Regions from separate parts of the Paenibacillus diazotrophicus genome, predicted to be linked through region 2. Evidence: riboswitches for the same ligand, from Rfam matches in the RefSeq annotation. Region 2 holds a riboswitch; the other holds the start of a gene.
The links. Region 2 has a riboswitch for preQ1 ahead of queF (preQ(1) synthase). Riboswitches for the same ligand answer to the same signal wherever they lie in the genome.
Positions count from the first base shown of each region.

Region 1: linked by a shared signal. The riboswitch ahead of queF (preQ(1) synthase) and the one ahead of queF (preQ(1) synthase) in region 2 are both predicted to bind preQ1.

Region 1 covers NZ_JBGJZN010000001.1:1,455,437-1,464,820, forward strand. The annotation lists gene ACAN54_RS06610 (APC family permease) at 1-813, shown strand, start outside; gene ACAN54_RS06615 (IS1595 family transposase) at 964-2,010, shown strand; gene ACAN54_RS06620 (VOC family protein) at 2,061-2,528, shown strand; gene ACAN54_RS06625 (histidine phosphatase family protein) at 2,582-3,301, shown strand; gene ACAN54_RS06630 (ABC transporter ATP-binding protein) at 3,452-4,258, shown strand; gene murB (UDP-N-acetylmuramate dehydrogenase) at 4,428-5,339, shown strand; gene ymzB (protein YmzB) at 5,405-5,740, opposite strand; gene ACAN54_RS06645 (ZIP family metal transporter) at 5,991-6,728, shown strand; PreQ1 riboswitch class I at 6,808-6,851, shown strand; gene queF (preQ(1) synthase) at 7,076-7,576, shown strand; gene queC (7-cyano-7-deazaguanine synthase QueC) at 7,607-8,269, shown strand; gene ACAN54_RS06660 (6-pyruvoyl trahydropterin synthase family protein) at 8,272-8,751, shown strand; gene queE (7-carboxy-7-deazaguanine synthase QueE) at 8,744-9,384, shown strand, end outside.
Region 2 covers NZ_JBGJZN010000001.1:585,286-594,669, forward strand. The annotation lists gene ACAN54_RS02590 (VOC family protein) at 1-200, shown strand, start outside; gene ACAN54_RS02595 (histidine phosphatase family protein) at 254-973, shown strand; gene ACAN54_RS02600 (ABC transporter ATP-binding protein) at 1,124-1,930, shown strand; gene murB (UDP-N-acetylmuramate dehydrogenase) at 2,100-3,011, shown strand; gene ymzB (protein YmzB) at 3,077-3,412, opposite strand; gene ACAN54_RS02615 (ZIP family metal transporter) at 3,663-4,400, shown strand; PreQ1 riboswitch class I at 4,480-4,523, shown strand; gene queF (preQ(1) synthase) at 4,748-5,248, shown strand; gene queC (7-cyano-7-deazaguanine synthase QueC) at 5,279-5,941, shown strand; gene ACAN54_RS02630 (6-pyruvoyl trahydropterin synthase family protein) at 5,944-6,423, shown strand; gene queE (7-carboxy-7-deazaguanine synthase QueE) at 6,416-7,138, shown strand; gene ACAN54_RS02640 (cysteine hydrolase family protein) at 7,323-7,850, shown strand; gene ACAN54_RS02645 (zinc-dependent alcohol dehydrogenase) at 7,969-9,105, shown strand; gene ACAN54_RS02650 (DMT family transporter) at 9,280-9,384, shown strand, end outside.

The DNA of each region.
Region 1 (9,384 bases), 870 kb from region 2:
GCCTTTATGGTCCGAGGCGACCGTTTGGGCTTCTCTAACGGCATTATCTTCTTGGGTGTATTATCAGCCCTGCTTGTCGCTGCTTTTCATGGAAATACAGAAAGTCTGATTCCTTTGTATGCAGTGGGTGTATTCATTCCTTTTACCCTGTCCCAGCTTGGTATGATGGTGCACTGGTATAAATCCAAACCTAAAGGCTGGCAAAATAAATTTGCTGTGAATACGGTGGGGATGCTTACTACCCTGACCATTACTCTGATCTTTATCATCACGAAGTTCTCGAGTGTATGGATGGCCTTTATCTTCCTGCCGGTTGTAATGTTCGTGTTCCACCGGATTCACCGCCATTATCTCAATACAGCAGATCAGCTGCGTATTTGTCCGGAAACGGATAAACCTTGTATCAAAGGAAGCACCGTAGTTGTTCCTGTCGCAGGTGTAACCCGTGCAGTTCTGCATTCCATCAGCTATGCCAAGTCCTTAACGGATAATGTGGTAGCCGTGTATGTTGGATTTGATGAAGAAGAAATTAACAAAATGGAACAGAAGTGGGAGGAATGGAATCCGGGAGTGCGCTTAATTGTACTACGTTCCCGGTATCGCAGCATTCTTCGTCCGCTTGTCAAGTTCATTGATACAGTGGAGTGGAAGACCGCTTCTACCGACCATATCACGGTACTCATTCCGCAGTTTATTACGAAGCATTGGTGGCAGGCGATCCTGCATAACCAGACCAGCTTGTTCATCCGCTCTTATCTGATGAATCAAAAAGATATCATCGTAGCGACAGTGCCTTATCATTTGCATAAATAAATAGATGTATTACATTAACAGGGCTGTTTCCGGATACTTCGGGAGCGGCTCTTTTGTATTGGCTATGTTAAACCTTATTGTTGATATTTGATTATTACGAACAAACGTTCTATAATAAAGGTAATATCATTTTTCGGAGATGATTTACCTATGGATTTAAAGGAACTGAAGAAGCTTGCCGATACTTTGGACGATAGCAGCAAGCGGGAGCTTATCTATTTCTTGCAGTCCCAAACCAAGGGCATGTTGGCTCCTGTAAGAGCAATTGATGAGATACAAGAGCAGAAGCACAAAGATGGGCTTGTTTGCCCGCATTGCAAAAGCCATTCCGTTGTTCGGTTCGGCAAGTACCTAGTAAAAACACGTGCTGGAGAGGTCAAACGTCAGCGTTACCGTTGTAAGTCCTGTCGCCAAACGTTCAATGACCTTACGAACACCCCTTTGCAACGAACGAGGCGACCTCATATGTGGGTTCGTTTTATTGAATGCATGATTGAGGGCTTTTCTCTTAGAAAATGTGCAAAGCAGTTAACCGATGAAGTCACACATGTCACCTTGTTTTACTGGCGACATAAGATTCTCGCCGCTCTTAAGCAAATACCAACTGAAGCGTTCCAAGGTATCGTCGAAATGGACGAAACCTATTTTCTATTCTCTGAAAAAGGCAAGCAGAATATCGTTGGACGTAAGCCTCGAAAACGTGGCGGCAAATCCAAATATCGTGGCATAAGCAACGACCAGGTTTGTGTCCTTGTAGCCCGTGACCGTCAAAAGATGACCTACTCTGGCGTTCTTGGACGTGGGCGTATTAAGACAACGAAGTTGGATGAAGCGATTGGCGAACATCTATCCGACTCAAATGTTCTTTGTACCGATTCGTGGAGAGCGTTCAGTTCGTACGCAAATACTAAAGGCTTAGCTCATTACCGTTTCAAGTCCGATGGTAAACAGCGTGTGAAGGGCGTGTACCATATCCAAAACGTAAATAGCTATCACAGTCGCTTAAAGAAATGGATGGACCGATTTAATGGTGTTGCAACGAAATATTTGCATAATTATCTGGCGTGGTTTCGATATATAGACAGCAAGGAATATGAGAATACCTCATCGAATAAGAAAAATATGCTGGTCAAATCATGCCTATTTACGGTGACAGAAACGAACAACAAACTTCGACTGTCGGCTTTATCTTGCTGAATAAACTGACGATGCTTGTGAAATTTATAATAACAAAAGGTGTGTGTGAAATGATAAAAGGAATATATGAGGCACATTTACCAGTAAGAAATTTAGAAGTTTCGATAGAATTTTATAAGAAATTGGGTTTGGGTTTTGCTTGGCGAGATGATGACACTGCTTTCTTTTGGATAGAAGAGGGAAAAAGTTGGTTGGGTTTATGGCAAGGAGATGAGTATAAGACCCCTTACCATCCTTCATTACGACATATTGCTTTTCGAGTATCATATGAAGATTTGAAAAAGTCTTTAAAATGGTTAGAATCAATTCAAGTTGAAGCTGTACCATTTGGCAGAAGAACATCTATTGAGCCATTTATTCGTCCGAATCAAGGTAACGCTTCCGTTTATTTTAATGACCCAGACGGTAATAGTTTAGAATTAATATGTTATGTTCCAGTTTCAGATGACTTAAAACATATTACTGATAAGTTGTCTTTTGAGGAATGGGAAAAACTTATGGATAGTCATGTAAAATAAAATTGAACCACCTTCTCTAAGGAAGGTGGTTCAATTTTAACCCAAAATCAACATTGAAATTTAACATAGCCTTTGTATTAAGAAGAAAAGGTGAAAGTGAATTTTATATTAATATGGTATTATTATGCCTATCCGAAATAATAGAAGGGGAGATGCAAATGGCCATTTATTTCATAAGACATGGAATTGATGATGAAGGATTTCGTGGAGGGTGGAGTCAAAGAGGACTCGTTGTTGAGGGATATCGGCAATCGGAGAAGCTGGGGCTTTACCTTAAGGAAAACCAATCGTCCTTTAATATACATCGTATCCTAAGCAGCGATTTGCAACGGGCATTAGATACAGCAAATGAGATCTCCAGAGCACTAGGATTTCGAGTTGAAAGCAGCGAAGATTGGAGAGAAACGAACAATGGGGTTATTGCAGGCATGCCCAATGAAATTGTGGATGAACGATACCCTAATCTGTACTTCTCGGGTTTACGGATGGATGAACGTTATCCTGGCGGAGAAAGTCCCATTGAATTTTTTACACGTATAAAAGAAACATTTACCCTACTATGTGAAGAACAAGTGCGAAACCATCCTGTTGAAAATGTAATCGTTGTTACGCATGGTGGAGTCATTAATATAATCTATCATATTTTGAGAGGATTGGAATGGACTAACAAGACCCGAAAAGCATTTTCGGCTTCTTACACAAGTATACATAAAATAGAGTATTGTGAAGGAGAGTGGAGAATTTCACTGGAAAACCTTACACAGCATCTGTGAAGATAAACAGTTGCGTGTAAAAACTAAATATTTATGTTGACATAGATAATGAGAATCAATATCATTTAATGGAGTGAGACGTAACAGACAATTCTTTGACCAGATCGGATATTACATATAGGATTCTATTGATGTATAGGAGTGAAGAGGATGCCGGAACGTTTGAACACAGAGCAGTTAAGTATTGGATATGCGGAGGCATTGATTGTCAAAGGACTGAACCTGTCTCTTCCAACAGGGAAAATCACAGCCCTGGTAGGGGCGAACGGTTCCGGGAAATCTACCATTCTCAAGACAATGGCGCGTATCATGAAGCCTAAGAGCGGCAGTGTGATGCTGGACGGTAAGTCGATCCATAATCTGTCGACCAAAGAAGTAGCCCGGCAGCTGGCGATCCTGCCGCAGAACCCCACTGCACCGGATGGACTTACTGTATCAGAACTGGTAAGTTATGGCCGCTATCCGCATCAAAAGGGCTTTGGTACGCTTACTCCGGAAGATCATAGTATTATTGCAAATGCGATCTCAGTGACGGGTATGGAAGAGTTCCACGACCGTCCCATTGACCGTCTATCCGGAGGGCAACGTCAGCGGGCCTGGATTGCGATGGCACTGGCCCAGCAGACGGATATTCTGTTTCTGGATGAACCGACAACTTTTCTGGATATGGCACACCAGCTGGAGGTTCTCCATCTGCTGCAGAAGCTGAATCAGGAAAAAGGCCGTACCATTATTATGGTAGTGCATGATTTGAATCATGCTTCCCGTTATGCTCAGCATATGGTAGCGATCAAATCCGGACATGTGATCAGTGAAGGCCCTCCGGCTGAAGTAATGACACCTGATGTGCTGCGGGAAGTATTTGGTATTGAAGCGGATATTGTACGTGATCCGCGGACCGGTGTGCCTCTCTGTCTGCCTTATGAACTGGCGGCATTCAGTGCAGTTGGGGTGTAATAGGTTATAAATGTGAAATGTGACTCATAATGATAATATATGCAGTTGGCAACAGGCTCCCGTCATTGACAAGGGAGCCTGTTCGTTGTTAAAGTTGTGGTTGCCCTAGTTAACGATTATACAGTGAATCAAGGAATATTATTTTTATGGAGTCGAAGGAGCACTGAACATGAATATCAGCAAAATATATGAGGATCTGCAGCAGCTGGTTCCGACTGGAGTGGTCAAGCGCGGGGAGGCGCTGCAAGGTTATGTATTTACGCGTATCGGCGGGCAGGCCGACATTCTTACGATACCTGCGACATATGAGGAACTTCAGTCCATTGTTACATATGCCCGTGTAAACGACATTCCATTGACCGTTCTGGGGAACGGCTCGAATGTCATTATCCGTGACGGAGGGATTCGCGGGATTGTCCTGCAGACTGCAGACTTAACCGATATGGGAATAAGGGATAATTTGCTTTACGCCCAGTGTGGTGCAAAGATTATCGATGTTTCCCGATTTGCTTTGGAGAAAAGTCTTGCAGGACTTGAGTTCGCCTGCGGAATTCCGGGAACTGTAGGTGGAGCGCTGTATATGAATGCTGGCGCATACGGCGGAGAGGTCAAAGATGTGCTGCATAGTGCACTTGCTATCAGTAAAGCAGGGCGGCTAGTGACTCTTCAAGGGGATGAGCTGGAATGGGGATACCGTAAAAGTGTCTTCGCCAGTGGCGAATTCATTGTATTGGAGGCCCGGTTTGCTTTGCAACCAGGTGATCCTGCGAATATCAAAGCGGTCATGGACGATTTGACCTGCCAACGCGAATCCAAGCAGCCATTGGAGTATCCCTCCTGCGGAAGCGTCTTTAAGCGTCCCCCCGGGAGATTTGCCGGGCAGTTGATTCAGGAGAGCGGGCTTCAGGGAACAAGAATCGGCGGAGCTGAAGTTTCACTTAAGCATGCGGGATTCATTGTTAATACCAATCAAGCAACGGCCAAGGATTATATAGGGTTGATTCACCATGTTCAGTCTACAGTCAAGGATAAGTTCGGAGTAGAGTTAGAGACAGAGGTAGAGATTATCGGAGAAGAATAATTAACATATCACAGGACGCAGTCAATTGGATGCGTCCTGTTTTGTTATTTTATAGTGGGCAGTATTCAGCTTTTGGAGATGGAATATTTGGCTCTGTCCGTCCGAAGTTCAACCCGCTCGTCATTAACTTCATCCAGTTGAAGCCCGCTGACAGCAATCTCGTAATTCAACTGGGGCAGGGGGACAAGCTCGCCGTCCCGGTTAATAGTGTTGCCAGTGCCTCGCAGAATCAGAGCACTATCCAGATATTCATCAATGACATCTTCGGCATCCCGATAATCCACGGTTTCCAGATTGAAGTGGACGGTGTCCAGATCCTTCATCTCTTGCTTGTCAATAACCAGAGTTTCGCCCCCTTGGGCGGTCAGCCAATCCATTAATTTCTGTACACTTTGATCCATCAGTTGATCCCATCCTTATCAAGGAGATTATAGAAGTTAAGTTACCCTTTTCTTCGAAATTGAATCCATGCTTCTGTGAATGCATTAGACAGGTGAAGGTGAAAGATGAATTAAGTGAATTAAAGATTAATGAAGTTAACAAAAACTCATTCAGACCTGCAGCTGATTGTAATTTCCTTTTCGAGTGTAAACTACTATCAGGCACTTCTATTTTATACTTAAACTACATTGGCCAAGGAAGGTGAACCTATTGTGGAGTGCACTGTTATGGGGAGCTATTTCCGGCTCTGCGGTCCTGCTTGGAGCATTGCTGGCTTTATATCTGCCGATTCCGAAAAAGCTGATTGGATTCATTATGGCATTTGGTACTGGGGTACTCATTGGTGCAGCGGCGTATGAGCTTCTGGATGATTCCGCCGCTGAAGGTGGACTGAATCCTACCATTATCGGATTCTTGGCCGGTGCAGTTGTGTTCACACTGTTTGACTGGTATATCTCGCGCAAGGGCGGCGCGGGCCGCAAACGTTCCGGCAGAGACAGCAGCAGTAAGAAGGTGCAGGGCAGCGGAATGGCTATTTTTGCAGGAACTGTGCTAGATGCTATTCCAGAATCAATAATGATTGGTGCCAGTCTAATCTCCGGCCAAGGGGTAAGCATGCTGCTGGTAGCTGCCATCTTCATCAGTAATATTCCTGAAGGGCTGTCCAGTACTTCAGGACTTAAGCAGGACAACTACAGCAAAGGGAAGATCGTCTTGCTGTGGCTCAGCGTCTTATTGATGTCTTCAGTGGCATCGGGTGCGGGATATCTGTTCATGGATCATGCCAGCGGTTCTACGACCGCGCTGATAGCCTCTTTTGCCGGAGGAGGAATTATCTCTATGGTGTCCTCCAGTATGATGCCGGAAGCATATGAGGAAGGCGGGCCGCTGACCGGACTTGTTGCCGCAATGGGCATGCTCTGTTCTCTGATTTTGGATAATCTGTGAGGGTTGTCAACCGACCGCCATACATGGTATAGTTCAATTCGCTAGTATTATCATAAAGAAGAATTCTGGGCCTTGAGCCACAGGAGAGGTTCGCGAACTCCCTCTATAAAAAACTAAGCCGTTTTGGCATAACTTATCCCGTATCAAGGGTTCAGGAAAAGTGTAGGCAGCCGCCTGTGCTTCTTTTGCTGTTATGCTGTGCGCAAAAAAGACAGCGCCTGTCAGTCAGTATGCATATCCGTCAGATTAGACTGGAGGCGTATCTTCTTAGTAGAGCCAAGTTTTCGAAACTCGTTCTTCTTTCCAGTTCCGGATAACACCGGAGGAAAAGAGAGGGGTTTTTTGTCATGTCAGAAGGCAGAGTAAAAGAGGAAATGCAGGAGGTCACCCTGCTGGGCAATCAAGGTACAACTTATAAATTCGGCTATGATCCGGACATTCTGGAGGTATTTGATAACAAACACCCCGGCCGCGATTATTTTGTCAAATTCAATTGTCCGGAGTTTACAAGCCTGTGTCCCGTGACCGGTCAGCCGGATTTCGGCGCCATGTACATCTCATACATTCCGGAGCAAAAAATGGTCGAGTCCAAGTCACTGAAGCTCTATCTGTTCAGCTTCCGTAATCATGGTGATTTTCATGAAGACTGTGTAAATATTATTATGAATGATCTGATCTCCCTGATGGAGCCACGATATATTGAAGTATGGGGCAAATTCACCCCGCGCGGGGGCATTTCCATCGATCCTTACTGCAACTGGGGACGTCCAGGAACCAAATATGAAGCGATGGCCGAGCACCGGCTGATCAATCATGACCTGTATCCGGAGAAAGTGGACAACCGTTAATCCGTAGCTAGTGAGAGGAGACCATAACTGATGAACAAAAAAGCATTAGTCGTATTCAGCGGCGGCCAGGACAGCACAACCTGTCTGGTGTGGGCATTGCAGCAGTTCGAAGAGGTTCAAGTGGTGACCTTCAATTATAATCAGCGCCACGCTGCCGAGATTGAAGTCGCTAAGGAAATAGCCGGGAAATTCAATGTGAAGCAGCATATTCTTGATTTGGGCTTGCTGAATCAGCTTGCACCTAACGCACTGACCCGGGATGATATAGAAATTGCCGCCGGAGAAGGAGAGGAACTGCCAAGTACGTTCGTGGATGGGCGAAATCTTCTGTTCCTTTCTTTTGCAGCAATTCTTGCCAAACAGCTTGGGTATGCCAACATCATTACCGGGGTATGCCAGACTGACTTCAGCGGATATCCGGATTGCCGGGATGTATTCGTGAAATCACTGAACGTGACTCTTAATCTATCCATGGATTACGAGTTCGTCATTCACACACCGCTGATGTGGCTGGACAAAAAAGAAACATGGAAGCTGGCCGACGAGCTCGGTTTCTTTGAATATATCCGCGAACACACGTTGACCTGCTATAACGGAATTATTGGCAGCGGGTGCGGCACCTGTCCGGCTTGTCTGCTGCGACAGCGGGGACTCACGCAGTATGAAGCGGAACGAAACGAGGTTGTTTCCTGATGATGGGCGAGGTATCTGTATGCAAAATATTTACTTTTGACTCGGCTCATCAATTGGTGGGACATAAGGGGAAGTGCAGCAATCTGCACGGGCATACCTATAAGCTGGAGGTTGTGTTGAAAGGCAAGCCGCTTGTAGGAGAAGGCCAATCTGACGAAGGGTTTGTAATTGATTTCAGCGACATCAAGGCAACGGTAAAGGAAAGTCTGGTGGACCATCTGGATCACGCTTTTCTGGCTATGGGAAATGAGCCTGTATTGGAGACACTGGTAAGCACAGGTTCGAAGGTGGCACTACTGTCTTTCCGGACAACAGTCGAGAATATGTCGGCTTACATTGCTTATCAACTCAAGCGGGCTTCACTTCCGCTATACTCCGTCAAGCTGTGGGAGACACCAACTTCCTGGGCAGAAGTGCTGGCAGCGGATATCCCTGATGAAGGGCCGTCCTACCGCCTGTATGGGGGCTGTGATTGTGAGTAAGCTACCGGTAATTGAGATGTTTGGTCCAACGATCCAGGGTGAAGGGGCGGTCATTGGTGTCAAAACCATGTTCGTCCGCACCTATGGCTGCGACTATCGCTGCAACTGGTGTGATTCTGCTTTTACCTGGGACGGTACAGCCAAGGATAAAGTGAAGATGCTCTCGCCTGAGGAGATAATGGACGAGCTGACTTCGCTCGCCGGTAACAATTTTGATTGTGTGACCATCTCCGGGGGCAACCCTGCGCTGATCGGTGAGGGACTGGGTACCCTTATTAATCTGCTTCATGAACGCGGTATTCAGTCAGCCATCGAAACACAAGGAAGCAGATGGCAGGAATGGTTCTACGAGGTGGATGTGCTTACCATCAGCCCCAAACCGCCAAGCTCAGGAATGAAGACCGATTGGGACATGCTTGACAGTATTATGGACAAGATGAAGATACAAGGCAAGTCTGCCCATAGTCTGAAGGTTGTTGTATTTAATGATGAAGATTACCAATATGCGAAAAGCATCCACGGCCGCTATCCGGAGGTGCCACTCTACCTGCAGCCTGGTAATGAGGATGTTACGGAAGAGGGAGACATCTCGGCCCGTCTGCTGGGACGGCTGGAATGGCTGTTCAATCTGGT
Region 2 (9,384 bases):
CTGTACCATTTGGCAGAAGAACATCTATTGAGCCATTTATTCGTCCGAATCAAGGTAACGCTTCCGTTTATTTTAATGACCCAGACGGTAATAGTTTAGAATTAATATGTTATGTTCCAGTTTCAGATGACTTAAAACATATTACTGATAAGTTGTCTTTTGAGGAATGGGAAAAACTTATGGATAGTCATGTAAAATAAAATTGAACCACCTTCTCTAAGGAAGGTGGTTCAATTTTAACCCAAAATCAACATTGAAATTTAACATAGCCTTTGTATTAAGAAGAAAAGGTGAAAGTGAATTTTATATTAATATGGTATTATTATGCCTATCCGAAATAATAGAAGGGGAGATGCAAATGGCCATTTATTTCATAAGACATGGAATTGATGATGAAGGATTTCGTGGAGGGTGGAGTCAAAGAGGACTCGTTGTTGAGGGATATCGGCAATCGGAGAAGCTGGGGCTTTACCTTAAGGAAAACCAATCGTCCTTTAATATACATCGTATCCTAAGCAGCGATTTGCAACGGGCATTAGATACAGCAAATGAGATCTCCAGAGCACTAGGATTTCGAGTTGAAAGCAGCGAAGATTGGAGAGAAACGAACAATGGGGTTATTGCAGGCATGCCCAATGAAATTGTGGATGAACGATACCCTAATCTGTACTTCTCGGGTTTACGGATGGATGAACGTTATCCTGGCGGAGAAAGTCCCATTGAATTTTTTACACGTATAAAAGAAACATTTACCCTACTATGTGAAGAACAAGTGCGAAACCATCCTGTTGAAAATGTAATCGTTGTTACGCATGGTGGAGTCATTAATATAATCTATCATATTTTGAGAGGATTGGAATGGACTAACAAGACCCGAAAAGCATTTTCGGCTTCTTACACAAGTATACATAAAATAGAGTATTGTGAAGGAGAGTGGAGAATTTCACTGGAAAACCTTACACAGCATCTGTGAAGATAAACAGTTGCGTGTAAAAACTAAATATTTATGTTGACATAGATAATGAGAATCAATATCATTTAATGGAGTGAGACGTAACAGACAATTCTTTGACCAGATCGGATATTACATATAGGATTCTATTGATGTATAGGAGTGAAGAGGATGCCGGAACGTTTGAACACAGAGCAGTTAAGTATTGGATATGCGGAGGCATTGATTGTCAAAGGACTGAACCTGTCTCTTCCAACAGGGAAAATCACAGCCCTGGTAGGGGCGAACGGTTCCGGGAAATCTACCATTCTCAAGACAATGGCGCGTATCATGAAGCCTAAGAGCGGCAGTGTGATGCTGGACGGTAAGTCGATCCATAATCTGTCGACCAAAGAAGTAGCCCGGCAGCTGGCGATCCTGCCGCAGAACCCCACTGCACCGGATGGACTTACTGTATCAGAACTGGTAAGTTATGGCCGCTATCCGCATCAAAAGGGCTTTGGTACGCTTACTCCGGAAGATCATAGTATTATTGCAAATGCGATCTCAGTGACGGGTATGGAAGAGTTCCACGACCGTCCCATTGACCGTCTATCCGGAGGGCAACGTCAGCGGGCCTGGATTGCGATGGCACTGGCCCAGCAGACGGATATTCTGTTTCTGGATGAACCGACAACTTTTCTGGATATGGCACACCAGCTGGAGGTTCTCCATCTGCTGCAGAAGCTGAATCAGGAAAAAGGCCGTACCATTATTATGGTAGTGCATGATTTGAATCATGCTTCCCGTTATGCTCAGCATATGGTAGCGATCAAATCCGGACATGTGATCAGTGAAGGCCCTCCGGCTGAAGTAATGACACCTGATGTGCTGCGGGAAGTATTTGGTATTGAAGCGGATATTGTACGTGATCCGCGGACCGGTGTGCCTCTCTGTCTGCCTTATGAACTGGCGGCATTCAGTGCAGTTGGGGTGTAATAGGTTATAAATGTGAAATGTGACTCATAATGATAATATATGCAGTTGGCAACAGGCTCCCGTCATTGACAAGGGAGCCTGTTCGTTGTTAAAGTTGTGGTTGCCCTAGTTAACGATTATACAGTGAATCAAGGAATATTATTTTTATGGAGTCGAAGGAGCACTGAACATGAATATCAGCAAAATATATGAGGATCTGCAGCAGCTGGTTCCGACTGGAGTGGTCAAGCGCGGGGAGGCGCTGCAAGGTTATGTATTTACGCGTATCGGCGGGCAGGCCGACATTCTTACGATACCTGCGACATATGAGGAACTTCAGTCCATTGTTACATATGCCCGTGTAAACGACATTCCATTGACCGTTCTGGGGAACGGCTCGAATGTCATTATCCGTGACGGAGGGATTCGCGGGATTGTCCTGCAGACTGCAGACTTAACCGATATGGGAATAAGGGATAATTTGCTTTACGCCCAGTGTGGTGCAAAGATTATCGATGTTTCCCGATTTGCTTTGGAGAAAAGTCTTGCAGGACTTGAGTTCGCCTGCGGAATTCCGGGAACTGTAGGTGGAGCGCTGTATATGAATGCTGGCGCATACGGCGGAGAGGTCAAAGATGTGCTGCATAGTGCACTTGCTATCAGTAAAGCAGGGCGGCTAGTGACTCTTCAAGGGGATGAGCTGGAATGGGGATACCGTAAAAGTGTCTTCGCCAGTGGCGAATTCATTGTATTGGAGGCCCGGTTTGCTTTGCAACCAGGTGATCCTGCGAATATCAAAGCGGTCATGGACGATTTGACCTGCCAACGCGAATCCAAGCAGCCATTGGAGTATCCCTCCTGCGGAAGCGTCTTTAAGCGTCCCCCCGGGAGATTTGCCGGGCAGTTGATTCAGGAGAGCGGGCTTCAGGGAACAAGAATCGGCGGAGCTGAAGTTTCACTTAAGCATGCGGGATTCATTGTTAATACCAATCAAGCAACGGCCAAGGATTATATAGGGTTGATTCACCATGTTCAGTCTACAGTCAAGGATAAGTTCGGAGTAGAGTTAGAGACAGAGGTAGAGATTATCGGAGAAGAATAATTAACATATCACAGGACGCAGTCAATTGGATGCGTCCTGTTTTGTTATTTTATAGTGGGCAGTATTCAGCTTTTGGAGATGGAATATTTGGCTCTGTCCGTCCGAAGTTCAACCCGCTCGTCATTAACTTCATCCAGTTGAAGCCCGCTGACAGCAATCTCGTAATTCAACTGGGGCAGGGGGACAAGCTCGCCGTCCCGGTTAATAGTGTTGCCAGTGCCTCGCAGAATCAGAGCACTATCCAGATATTCATCAATGACATCTTCGGCATCCCGATAATCCACGGTTTCCAGATTGAAGTGGACGGTGTCCAGATCCTTCATCTCTTGCTTGTCAATAACCAGAGTTTCGCCCCCTTGGGCGGTCAGCCAATCCATTAATTTCTGTACACTTTGATCCATCAGTTGATCCCATCCTTATCAAGGAGATTATAGAAGTTAAGTTACCCTTTTCTTCGAAATTGAATCCATGCTTCTGTGAATGCATTAGACAGGTGAAGGTGAAAGATGAATTAAGTGAATTAAAGATTAATGAAGTTAACAAAAACTCATTCAGACCTGCAGCTGATTGTAATTTCCTTTTCGAGTGTAAACTACTATCAGGCACTTCTATTTTATACTTAAACTACATTGGCCAAGGAAGGTGAACCTATTGTGGAGTGCACTGTTATGGGGAGCTATTTCCGGCTCTGCGGTCCTGCTTGGAGCATTGCTGGCTTTATATCTGCCGATTCCGAAAAAGCTGATTGGATTCATTATGGCATTTGGTACTGGGGTACTCATTGGTGCAGCGGCGTATGAGCTTCTGGATGATTCCGCCGCTGAAGGTGGACTGAATCCTACCATTATCGGATTCTTGGCCGGTGCAGTTGTGTTCACACTGTTTGACTGGTATATCTCGCGCAAGGGCGGCGCGGGCCGCAAACGTTCCGGCAGAGACAGCAGCAGTAAGAAGGTGCAGGGCAGCGGAATGGCTATTTTTGCAGGAACTGTGCTAGATGCTATTCCAGAATCAATAATGATTGGTGCCAGTCTAATCTCCGGCCAAGGGGTAAGCATGCTGCTGGTAGCTGCCATCTTCATCAGTAATATTCCTGAAGGGCTGTCCAGTACTTCAGGACTTAAGCAGGACAACTACAGCAAAGGGAAGATCGTCTTGCTGTGGCTCAGCGTCTTATTGATGTCTTCAGTGGCATCGGGTGCGGGATATCTGTTCATGGATCATGCCAGCGGTTCTACGACCGCGCTGATAGCCTCTTTTGCCGGAGGAGGAATTATCTCTATGGTGTCCTCCAGTATGATGCCGGAAGCATATGAGGAAGGCGGGCCGCTGACCGGACTTGTTGCCGCAATGGGCATGCTCTGTTCTCTGATTTTGGATAATCTGTGAGGGTTGTCAACCGACCGCCATACATGGTATAGTTCAATTCGCTAGTATTATCATAAAGAAGAATTCTGGGCCTTGAGCCACAGGAGAGGTTCGCGAACTCCCTCTATAAAAAACTAAGCCGTTTTGGCATAACTTATCCCGTATCAAGGGTTCAGGAAAAGTGTAGGCAGCCGCCTGTGCTTCTTTTGCTGTTATGCTGTGCGCAAAAAAGACAGCGCCTGTCAGTCAGTATGCATATCCGTCAGATTAGACTGGAGGCGTATCTTCTTAGTAGAGCCAAGTTTTCGAAACTCGTTCTTCTTTCCAGTTCCGGATAACACCGGAGGAAAAGAGAGGGGTTTTTTGTCATGTCAGAAGGCAGAGTAAAAGAGGAAATGCAGGAGGTCACCCTGCTGGGCAATCAAGGTACAACTTATAAATTCGGCTATGATCCGGACATTCTGGAGGTATTTGATAACAAACACCCCGGCCGCGATTATTTTGTCAAATTCAATTGTCCGGAGTTTACAAGCCTGTGTCCCGTGACCGGTCAGCCGGATTTCGGCGCCATGTACATCTCATACATTCCGGAGCAAAAAATGGTCGAGTCCAAGTCACTGAAGCTCTATCTGTTCAGCTTCCGTAATCATGGTGATTTTCATGAAGACTGTGTAAATATTATTATGAATGATCTGATCTCCCTGATGGAGCCACGATATATTGAAGTATGGGGCAAATTCACCCCGCGCGGGGGCATTTCCATCGATCCTTACTGCAACTGGGGACGTCCAGGAACCAAATATGAAGCGATGGCCGAGCACCGGCTGATCAATCATGACCTGTATCCGGAGAAAGTGGACAACCGTTAATCCGTAGCTAGTGAGAGGAGACCATAACTGATGAACAAAAAAGCATTAGTCGTATTCAGCGGCGGCCAGGACAGCACAACCTGTCTGGTGTGGGCATTGCAGCAGTTCGAAGAGGTTCAAGTGGTGACCTTCAATTATAATCAGCGCCACGCTGCCGAGATTGAAGTCGCTAAGGAAATAGCCGGGAAATTCAATGTGAAGCAGCATATTCTTGATTTGGGCTTGCTGAATCAGCTTGCACCTAACGCACTGACCCGGGATGATATAGAAATTGCCGCCGGAGAAGGAGAGGAACTGCCAAGTACGTTCGTGGATGGGCGAAATCTTCTGTTCCTTTCTTTTGCAGCAATTCTTGCCAAACAGCTTGGGTATGCCAACATCATTACCGGGGTATGCCAGACTGACTTCAGCGGATATCCGGATTGCCGGGATGTATTCGTGAAATCACTGAACGTGACTCTTAATCTATCCATGGATTACGAGTTCGTCATTCACACACCGCTGATGTGGCTGGACAAAAAAGAAACATGGAAGCTGGCCGACGAGCTCGGTTTCTTTGAATATATCCGCGAACACACGTTGACCTGCTATAACGGAATTATTGGCAGCGGGTGCGGCACCTGTCCGGCTTGTCTGCTGCGACAGCGGGGACTCACGCAGTATGAAGCGGAACGAAACGAGGTTGTTTCCTGATGATGGGCGAGGTATCTGTATGCAAAATATTTACTTTTGACTCGGCTCATCAATTGGTGGGACATAAGGGGAAGTGCAGCAATCTGCACGGGCATACCTATAAGCTGGAGGTTGTGTTGAAAGGCAAGCCGCTTGTAGGAGAAGGCCAATCTGACGAAGGGTTTGTAATTGATTTCAGCGACATCAAGGCAACGGTAAAGGAAAGTCTGGTGGACCATCTGGATCACGCTTTTCTGGCTATGGGAAATGAGCCTGTATTGGAGACACTGGTAAGCACAGGTTCGAAGGTGGCACTACTGTCTTTCCGGACAACAGTCGAGAATATGTCGGCTTACATTGCTTATCAACTCAAGCGGGCTTCACTTCCGCTATACTCCGTCAAGCTGTGGGAGACACCAACTTCCTGGGCAGAAGTGCTGGCAGCGGATATCCCTGATGAAGGGCCGTCCTACCGCCTGTATGGGGGCTGTGATTGTGAGTAAGCTACCGGTAATTGAGATGTTTGGTCCAACGATCCAGGGTGAAGGGGCGGTCATTGGTGTCAAAACCATGTTCGTCCGCACCTATGGCTGCGACTATCGCTGCAACTGGTGTGATTCTGCTTTTACCTGGGACGGTACAGCCAAGGATAAAGTGAAGATGCTCTCGCCTGAGGAGATAATGGACGAGCTGACTTCGCTCGCCGGTAACAATTTTGATTGTGTGACCATCTCCGGGGGCAACCCTGCGCTGATCGGTGAGGGACTGGGTACCCTTATTAATCTGCTTCATGAACGCGGTATTCAGTCAGCCATCGAAACACAAGGAAGCAGATGGCAGGAATGGTTCTACGAGGTGGATGTGCTTACCATCAGCCCCAAACCGCCAAGCTCAGGAATGAAGACCGATTGGGACATGCTTGACAGTATTATGGACAAGATGAAGATACAAGGCAAGTCTGCCCATAGTCTGAAGGTTGTTGTATTTAATGATGAAGATTACCAATATGCGAAAAGCATCCACGGCCGCTATCCGGAGGTGCCACTCTACCTGCAGCCTGGTAATGAGGATGTTACGGAAGAGGGAGACATCTCGGCCCGTCTGCTGGGACGGCTGGAATGGCTGTTCAATCTGGTTATTGCCGATCCGGAGATGAATAGAGCGCGGGTGCTGCCGCAGTTGCATGCCCTGATTTGGCATAATAAACGGGGCAAATAATCCGGTTACGTATGAACCGGAATACTTAGCCGGACCTCTGCACAGTGGAGGTCCGGTATTTGTCTTGTTCGCAGCTTATAACTGCTGTCACATAAATGAAGCCTATACTTCAGCTCATCTGGTATAATCTTTTGGTAGATCAAGGTACTCCGTTAAATTTATTCGATAAGGAGAGATTATTCCAATGGCAAACGATTCGACAGCGTTAATGATTATCGACGTTCAAGAGGCTATGTTTTCTTATCCGGACATGAAGCTGCATGAGGAGGAGGGCGTGACAGCCAGAATCGTCTCCCTGCTGCATAAAGCCCGTTCGGCTGGCGTTCCAGTTGTGTTTATTCAGCATACGGAAGATCAAGAATACACCAAAGGCACCCCCACATGGGAGATCAGCCGTCATGTCACCCCCCGGGAAGGAGAAATCATTGTCGAGAAGCCTACCTGGGATGCTTTTCACCGGACAAATCTGAATGACAAGCTTCAAGAACTAGGTATCACTCATCTGGTGATCTGCGGCATGCAAAGTGAGTTCTGTGTGGACACGACCTGCAGACGAGCTTACAGCCTAGGTTACAACAGTGTGTTGGTTGAGGATGCGCATAGTACTTTTGACAATGAAAGTTTACGCGGTAGCGAGATCGTGAACTATCATAATTCGCTTCTAGGCGGAAGGTTTGTAAGGCTGCGGAAGGAGCAAGAGGTGGAATTCTAATAGACACAACTGCTGCTTCATGGATAAACCGCAAGGTTCTGGGGGTATAACATAGTATGGCTTGAAGTAGTAACGGCCTGCTGGTTCATATCTCTACTACCGAAGGAGTGGTTGCATAATGAAAGCAGTAACTTACCAAGGCAAGAGAAAAGTTGAAGTCAAAGAAGTCGCTGACGCAAAGCTTGAGAAAAAAGATGATATTATTGTTCGTATAACTTCCACAGCCGTTTGCGGTTCGGATCTTCATATCTATAATGGAGAAATCCCCGGAATGCATGATGACTATATTATTGGGCATGAACCGATGGGAATTGTCGAGGACGTGGGTCCTGATGTGACCAAGGTGAAAAAGGGCGACCGTGTCATTGTACCTTTCAACGTAGCCTGTGGCCAGTGCTTTTTCTGTCAGCATGAAATGGAGAGTCAATGTGATCATGCCAATGATGCCAAAGATACAGGCGGTTTTCTGGGGTATTCTGATTCCTATGGTGGATTTGCCGGTGGTCAGGCGGAGCTCCTGCGTGTGCCTTATGGCAATTTTGGCCCATTTGTCGTGCCGGAGGATGCTGAGATGGAGGATGAAAAACTCATGTTTCTCTCGGACATTGTGCCGACAGCCTGGTGGGGTGTTGAGAACGCAGGAGTCAAGCCCGGAGATACGGTCATTGTTCTGGGTTGCGGGCCGGTTGGGCTGTTGACGCAAAAATTCGCCTGGATGAAAGGGGCTTCCCGGGTAATTGCCGTAGATCATGTGCCGTATCGTCTCCAACATGCAAAGCAGACTAATAATGTAGAGATTTTTAATTTTGAGAAAGTGAAGGATATCGAAGCCCATTTAAAGGAAATTACGCGCGGTGGAGCGGATATAGTCATTGATTGTGTCGGTCTGGATGCCAAAAAAACGGTAGTGGAAAAAGTGGAGACCACGTTAATGCTTCAAGGGGGTTCGCTCGGAGCGTTCAGGATTGCAGCAGATGTGGTACGCAAATTCGGAACGATCCAGTTGATCGGCGTGTATGGGCTTAACTATAATATGTTCCCGCTGGGACATCTGTTTGAACGCAATATCACGCTTAAGATGGGACAGGCACCGGTGATTCACTACATGCCGGCTTTATATAAAATGATAAAAGAAAATGTGTTTGATCCTACGGATATTATTACTCACCGGCTGCCGATCAGCCAAGCTGAACATGCGTATAAGATCTTCAATGACAAAGAAGAGGATTGTATCAAGGTTGTGCTTAAACCGTAGTATGAAACGTAAGCATTCAACTAATAAGCTTCATTCATACAAGCATGGACTTCTTCCCGGTAGGTGGAGTTCATGCTTTTCATTTGATTATTTATTGTGAAAAAGGCTGCATTTTTTTTCATTCTGCGATAAATTAACATAGTGAGTTTTATCTAACCTGAAAGGAAGCTATTTGTGAATTCAAAAAAGCCGCCCGTTCCTGTCCCTTTTCTGATGCTGATTGGAATTGTGGCCGTCTCATTTTCTTCTATCTTCATCAAATGGTCGGATGCCCCAGCG